2 regions of the Mycobacterium sp. IDUB_28 genome follow, and region 2 is predicted to be linked to the other one. Evidence: riboswitches for the same ligand, from Rfam matches in the RefSeq annotation. Region 2 holds a riboswitch; the other holds the start of a gene.
The links. Region 2 has a riboswitch for cobalamin ahead of metE (5-methyltetrahydropteroyltriglutamate--homocysteine S-methyltransferase). Riboswitches for the same ligand answer to the same signal wherever they lie in the genome.
Positions count from the first base shown of each region.

Region 1: another riboswitch for cobalamin. It lies ahead of gjpA (outer membrane porin GjpA); the one in region 2 lies ahead of metE (5-methyltetrahydropteroyltriglutamate--homocysteine S-methyltransferase).

Region 1 covers NZ_JBVAXK010000001.1:456,506-459,912, reverse strand. Annotated here, with positions in the region: gene ACZYZ9_RS02135 (ABC transporter ATP-binding protein) at 1-989, shown strand, start outside; gene gjpA (outer membrane porin GjpA) at 1,065-2,291, opposite strand; cobalamin riboswitch at 2,437-2,619, opposite strand; gene mrf (ribosome hibernation factor-recruiting GTPase MRF) at 2,748-3,407, opposite strand, start outside.
Region 2 covers NZ_JBVAXK010000005.1:450,333-453,739, reverse strand. Annotated here, with positions in the region: gene metE (5-methyltetrahydropteroyltriglutamate--homocysteine S-methyltransferase) at 1-2,250, opposite strand, end outside; cobalamin riboswitch at 2,309-2,502, opposite strand; gene ACZYZ9_RS13750 (NAD(P)H-binding protein) at 2,568-3,209, opposite strand; gene ACZYZ9_RS13745 (TetR/AcrR family transcriptional regulator) at 3,251-3,407, opposite strand, start outside.

The DNA.
Region 1 (3,407 bases), on a different contig from region 2:
CCCTGACCTTGCGCGGCGATCTTGCGGTGCCGACGCTGATCGGGCTGTTCATCATCACGTTGCGCATGATCGATCCGATCTCTCAGCTCGGCGACCTGGCCGGTCACGTACAAGTCAACGCCGACGCGATCGTTCGAGTGCGCGAGTTGCTGGCCGTGCCACCGCTGCCGGAGCCCGACCGAGCGGCGACGCCCGCCGGTGCGGACATCGAATTGCGTGGTGTGCGATTCGGGTACCACCACCGCGATTCGAGCCACGAGGTCATAAGCGGCGTCGACGCCACCATCCCGAGCGGCAGTCTTACCGCGATCGTCGGCCCGTCCGGCGCCGGGAAGACGACGTTGCTCAGACTGATTGCCCGCTTCTTCGACGTCGACGACGGCAGCATCCGCATCGGCGGCTACGACGTACGCGAACTCGGCACCAGCGCAGTCGCACACCTGACCGCGCAAGTATTCGACGACGCTTACCTTTTCGACGGCACCATCGCTGACAACCTGCGGATGACCGATCCTGATGCCGCAGAAGCCGAGCTGTCCCACGTTGCCGGCATCGCCCGGCTCGACGAAGTCATCAACCGGCTGCCCAACGGGTGGAACACACGCGTTGGCGAAGGGGGGTCGGCGCTCTCGGGCGGGGAAAGGCAGCGTGTCGCGATTGCCCGCGCGTTGCTCAAGAATGCGCCGGTCGTGCTCCTGGACGAAGCTACGGCCGCGCTCGATGCCGTCAACGAGGCCGCCGTGGCCGCAGCCATCCGCGAACTAGCTCACGAGCGCACGGTTATCGTTGTCGCACATCGACTTTCGACGGTGATAGACGCCGACCAGATTCTTGTCCTCGATGACGGTCGGATCAGCGCACGCGGACGTCACGAGCAGCTGGTCGCAAACCAGGGGACCTATACCAGGTTCTGGGAAGAGCGGTTGCGTGCCCGAGGCTGGCAACTTCGGCGCGATCAGCCGACCCCTGCTGCGTCCGGGTCGGCATAGCCTGCCCCAGCGGAAGATGCCGCGCCGTGTGGGCACCATTTCTACCGCTGAGGCAGGTGTTCGCCGAGAGTTTGCCTACATCTCGACTGGCAGGGGAGGCGGCTCCAAGCCGCCGCCGAATATCTGTCCGACGATGCTGAACAGATTCGCCGTCGCCGCGATCGGACCGACCGGGAGCGCGGGAATCGGCAGGATGCCTTGGAACTCGTCTTCAGTGAAAGTGAGCTCGACTCCGATCGAGTTCAACAGCGAACCGCCGACGCCGTTATAGATCGGTCCGGCGGCACCGTACACAACCTGCCCCGGACTGAAGAGGCCACCGAAACCAAGGCTCAAGCCGGTGACTTGTTCGGTGCCCCCGGTGGGACCGCTGATGAACTGGTTGACTAGCGGCGCAAGGGGATCCAGGTTCAACGTGGCCCCGTTGAAGAAACCGTCAACGACGTTGGCCGGTGTGTTCAACAGGCCGGTGAGCGCCCCCGTCACATTGCCGCCGGTGATATCGGCGAGGACGCCGCCGGCGCTGTTGAGCAGCGCGACGCCGGGGCTTGCGAATGGACCCACGGCACCCATGAGCAGGCCGCTCAAGGGTGAAGCTGCGAAGTTCAGGACTTCAGTGAGCACTACTCCCACCGGCCCGTCGGGGAGGAAACTCTCGATCAGCCCGGTATAGATTTCGTTGTGCGCGTTGGGCACGTACGTCACCGGGTCGGAGATCGTCTGGGTGATACCGCCAAGCGTGTGCTGGGTGACCGCGAGTGCGAGGTCTCTGGGGGCACCGACCAGGGGTATCGCCTGTGCAGCAGCCTGCAGCTTGGCAAAGAAGCCCGCGGGGTTGGTGACGAGGTGGTTGATGCCACCGGTGAACGTGTTCAGGCCGACCCGCGAGGCTCCGAACACCGTCTCGGCGTTCTGCGCCGTCGTCGCGACGACCTGCTCCCACCGGGTGATCGGGTCGACGGCAGTCGCGGCCGCGGGTGCATGGGATGAGCCCAGTGCGCCGAGCAGGTTCTGCTGCGCGTTGGCGACCTCGGCACTTGTGTAGGCCCCGACGCTGGAATTCATCGAGCTGACGAACTCGGTATGAAACGCCAGCGCGTGTGAGTTGACCGACTGGAACTGCCGGCCGAAGTTCTCGAACAACGACGAGATCGCGATGGAGATCTCGTCCTCAGCTGCGGCCGCGATTCCCGTGGTGGGTCCCGAAACCGTCGCGGCGGCATCGGCGAGCGCTCGGCGGATACCCGACAGATTTTGTGCTGCGCTCTGCATCAGATCCGCACTTGCGGTCACAAACGACATGCTTGCTCTCCCTTATTCGTTCGCCAGTACGGTGACCGCCGGTCGGAAAAATTTGCACAGGCGTCGTACGGCCAACCGCACAGGAGGTGGCAAAGGACGCGCAGCATCTGAGGTGGCGGCTTTCTCCGGGGTGCTCCGCCCCGGGTTAGCAGGATGCGATGACACGAGTCTCCTGGCTCTCGGATCGCCGCTCGCCTCGCCTTCCAGCCAAATGGCCGTGGCATGTGAGGGTCGCTCCCCGATGACAGTGGCGGCACCGCGCCGGATTCGCACCGGCTTCCTGCGTCGTCATCGCCGTACGGGCGACATTGTTACACGCCGGGGACCCCCAACGGAACAGGCAGGCCCGCCCCGGCTGCCACGGCGGTGACCTCGTCGGAGCGATGGCATCGCAGCGGCACGGTGTGAGTCCGTCCGTCGCGATTACCGCGCCACCCCTAATTGCCCTCGTTGCAACTAGTTCGCTCGATGGTCGGCGTTCTGAATGGCGGCCATATCGTCGAAAGAATCGGCGGTTTCGGTGAGGTCTTCGCTCCAATCGCCGAACGGATCTGGATAGCGGTCCCAGTCAGCGGGGGAGCAGAGTTCGTCGTCGGTGAGCAGAGCACGGCCGAGACCATCGAGGATTTCGCCGGAGTCCGCGCTGTAGACCAGGATCGTCATTGCCGTGTGCCGGTCGCCGTGCAGGGGGTCCCACCTCAACTGGGCGAGGGCACGGCGTTCGTCGTCGACGCCGGCCAACTCCGCGTCGGTCATGGCAGTGAGCCACTTGTCTGCTGAACCGACCCGCCATCCACCTCCCGCCGATTCCAGCCACATCGCCTGCTGGTCCTGACCGGCTAGCCACAAGCGACCTCGAGTTCGGATCACTCCCTCCAGCAACAGCTCCATGCGGTCGTACAGACGCTGGGGGTGAAACGGACGCTGGGCGCTGAACTCGACAAGTTGGACGGTGCCGGTGGGCTCGAGGGGAGGTTGCCCGGATAGCAACGGGCCGTGCGGATCATCGTCTCGCCCCCGGCGCGCACGACTGTCAAGGCCGGCGAGCACCTGCTCAATTCTGTTCGCTCCGTAGCCGATCCGTGCGCGGGGCGCCAAGCGTCGCAGCACCGTGGC
Region 2 (3,407 bases):
CCAAAGACGCTGTGAGGGGACAGCTTTCAATGCTTCCCGCAACGACTTGACCATCTCCTGCGTACTCGGCACCCGTGGTGAGTGGATGTCGTAGACGCCGGGGCCGACACTGTTGGAGAATCCGATCGCGTTGAGGTCGTCGAGGACCTCCATGTGCGACCGCGCCGCCTCGATGGAGGTGACGTCTGCGTCCAGGTCGGCGATGGCGCCGATCACCTCGCCGAACTCCGAATAGCACAGATGGGTGTGGATCTGGGTGGAGTCATCCACCCCGGAGGTGGCCAATCGGAAAGCCGCCACGGCCCACTGCAGATACTCGTCCTGCTCGGCGCGTCGCAGCGGCAGCAGTTCCCGCAACGCCGGCTCGTCGACCTGGATCACCGCGATCCCGGCCGACTGCAGATCCACCGTCTCGTCCCGGATCGCCAGGGCGACCTGGTTGGCGGTGTCGGCCAGCGGCTGATCGTCGCGGACGAATGACCACGCCAGGATGGTCACCGGACCGGTCAGCATACCCTTCACCGGCTGTTCGGTCAGCGACTGCGCATAGGTGATCCACTCGACCGTCATCGGGTGCGGCCGGGACACATCGCCGAACAGGATCGGCGGGCGGACACAGCGGCTGCCGTAGGACTGCACCCAGCCGTTGTCGGTGGCGAAGAAGCCGTCGAGCTGTTCGGCGAAGTACTGCACCATGTCGTTGCGTTCCGGCTCGCCGTGCACCAACACGTCCAGCCCGAGTTGCTCCTGCAGTTTGATGACGTCGGCGATCTCGGCTTTCATCCGACGCTCGTACTCCGTCTGGTCGATCTCGCCGGATCGCAGCGCGGCCCGTGCGACGCGGATCGCCGAGGTCTGCGGGTAAGAACCGATCGTCGTGGTGGGCAACACAGGCAGCTGCAGCCGCGCCTCCTGACTGGCCCGCCGCTCAGCCGGGTCACCGCGATGCGTGCCGGACGCCACGATGTCATTGATGCGGGCGCGGACGCGATCGTTGTGCAAGCGCGGATCCTGCTTGCGCGAGGCCACCGCCGCATTGGATGCCTCGATCTCATCGGCGACCGCCTCGCGTCCCTCGCGCAGTGCACGCGCGAGAACGACGACCTCTTGCACCTTCTCGGCGCCGAACGCCAGCCAACTGCGCAGTGCATCGTCCAGGCCGGTTTCGGGTTCCAGCGAATACGGGACGTGCAAGGTTGAGCACGACGTCGACACCGCCACCGTGGCCGCCGAGCCCAGCAGACTCGCCAGCTTGCTCAGCGCGGACTGCAAGTCCGTGCGCCAGATGTTGCGGCCGTCCACCACGCCGGCCACCAGCGTCTTGTCGGCCAGTTCTGGAACGGCCGCGATCCCCGTGTCAGCGCCGTAGACCAGGTCGACACCGATGGCCTCGACGGGTGTGCGGGCCAGCCCTGCCAGCGACGCGCCCGGGTTGCCGAAGTAGGTGGCGACGTAGATCGACGGCCGGTGGGCCACTCCACCCAGAGCGTTGTAGACCGCCTCCGCGAGTGCCGGAGCGTCGGGGGAGATGTCAGTGACCAGGGCGGGCTCGTCGAACTGGACCCACAGGGCGCCGCTGTCGGCGATCAGCGCCAGCAGTTCGGTGTAGATCGGCACCAGTTCCTGCAATCGTTCGATGGGAGCCGTAGCGCCGTCTACGGCCTTGCTGAGCAGCAGGAACGTGACCGGACCGATGATGACGGGACGCGCGGGGACGCCCAGCTCGTGGGCTTCCTCCAGCTCGGCGAGCACCTTGTCGGGGTGCAGCCCGAACCGGGTGGACGGGCCTATCTCAGGGACCAGATAGTGGTAGTTGGTGTCGAACCACTTGGTCATTTCCAGCGGCGATATCTCGTCGTTGCCGCGCGCCGCCGCGAAGTAGCGGTCCAGCTCGTCAGAAACCCCACCGACGCGGGCCGGCAGCGCGCCGAGCAGGACCGCGGTGTCGAGCATCTGGTCGTAGTAGGAGAACGTGTTCACCGGCACCGAGTCCAGGCCGGCGGCGGCCAGCTGAGTCCAGGTGTCGCGGCGCAGCGACGCGGCGACCGACTCCAGGTCGGATCGGCTGGTGCGGCCGGCCCAGTAGCCCTCGGTTGCGCGCTTGAGTTCGCGGCGCGGGCCGATGCGGGGGGAGCCGGTGATGGTGGCGGTGAATTTCGGAGAAGTTGGTGCGGTCACGAGCTGGTCCTTCGGATTCGACGGTGTGGACACCGCCCGCGGACGCGCAACCGATCGCGCTACGGCATGCATCAACCGCAACGGCCCCGGCCAAACGCCCATTCCACGAGGCGATGTGCCGCCGAACGCGGCGCGTCCGGCACAGCTGGCAGGTCTTCGGACTCACAGGCGCGCACCGGGTGGTGCTCCTACTGGCCGTCGCTTCCCAGTCCGTTCACGGGACCAGTGCTTGTCAAAGACGGCGGTCGTTCCTGCATACCGCTGCGGGACAGTTCCGGATTCTCACCGGATTCCCTCTCGCGAGCCATCAAGGCCTCGCTTGATGCCGGCGCCACAGGTGCGACGACGGCAGACCAGCTGCGTCGCCAAGGCTACTCTGTGCGCGATCTTCAGGTCGCCAGCGCTTCGGCGATCGGGACGTCGCCGTTGTTGAACTCGACGGTCCGGCCGATTGTCGAGTCGTCGGCGAGGACGGCGGCGGCGACGGCTGCCACGTCGGCCCGCGCTACCGATCCTTTGGCTTCGCCTATCGCGATGCGCCCGGTTCCCGGGTCTTCGGTGAGTCGGCCCGGTCCCAGCACGGTCCAGTCCAGGTCGGTGGCGCGCAGGTGTTCGTCCGCGGCCGCTTTGGCCTCGGCGTAGGCGAAGAACGAGTCATCCTCAGGCACACCGTGGTTCGCCCCGGCGCCGAAGTAGGACACCATGACGAACCGGCTGACGCCGGCCTGCGCTGCCGCGTCGATCACCCGGATCGCGGCATCGCGGTCCACGGCATAGGTGCGCGCCGCGTCGCCGCCACCGGCCCCGGCGGCGAAGACGACGGCGTCGTGACCCGCCAGCAGGCCGGCAATGTCGTCGGTGCCGAGCTCCTCGATGTCGGCCGTGGTCGGTTCGGCACCGGTGTCCGCAACGTCGCTGGTGTGGCCGGGATTGCGGACGATCGAGGTCACCTGGTCGCCACGCTCGGTCAGGATTCGGGCCAGCTGCAATGCGACCTTGCCGTGGCCGCCGATGATGATGATGTTCGCCATGACGTCGACGTTACGCGTGGCACCCGAAACGGATGACTGGTCTACTTGCCGCGCACCGCGACGCCGCGCAACACGGTGTCCCGCGCCAGGATGAGCGACGTGCGGGTGCCCACCTCGCGCAGGATGTTCTCCGGTATCCACTGCATGCCGATGACGCAGCGCGCCAACATGGTGGCCGACGGCGCCTCGAGGCGGATC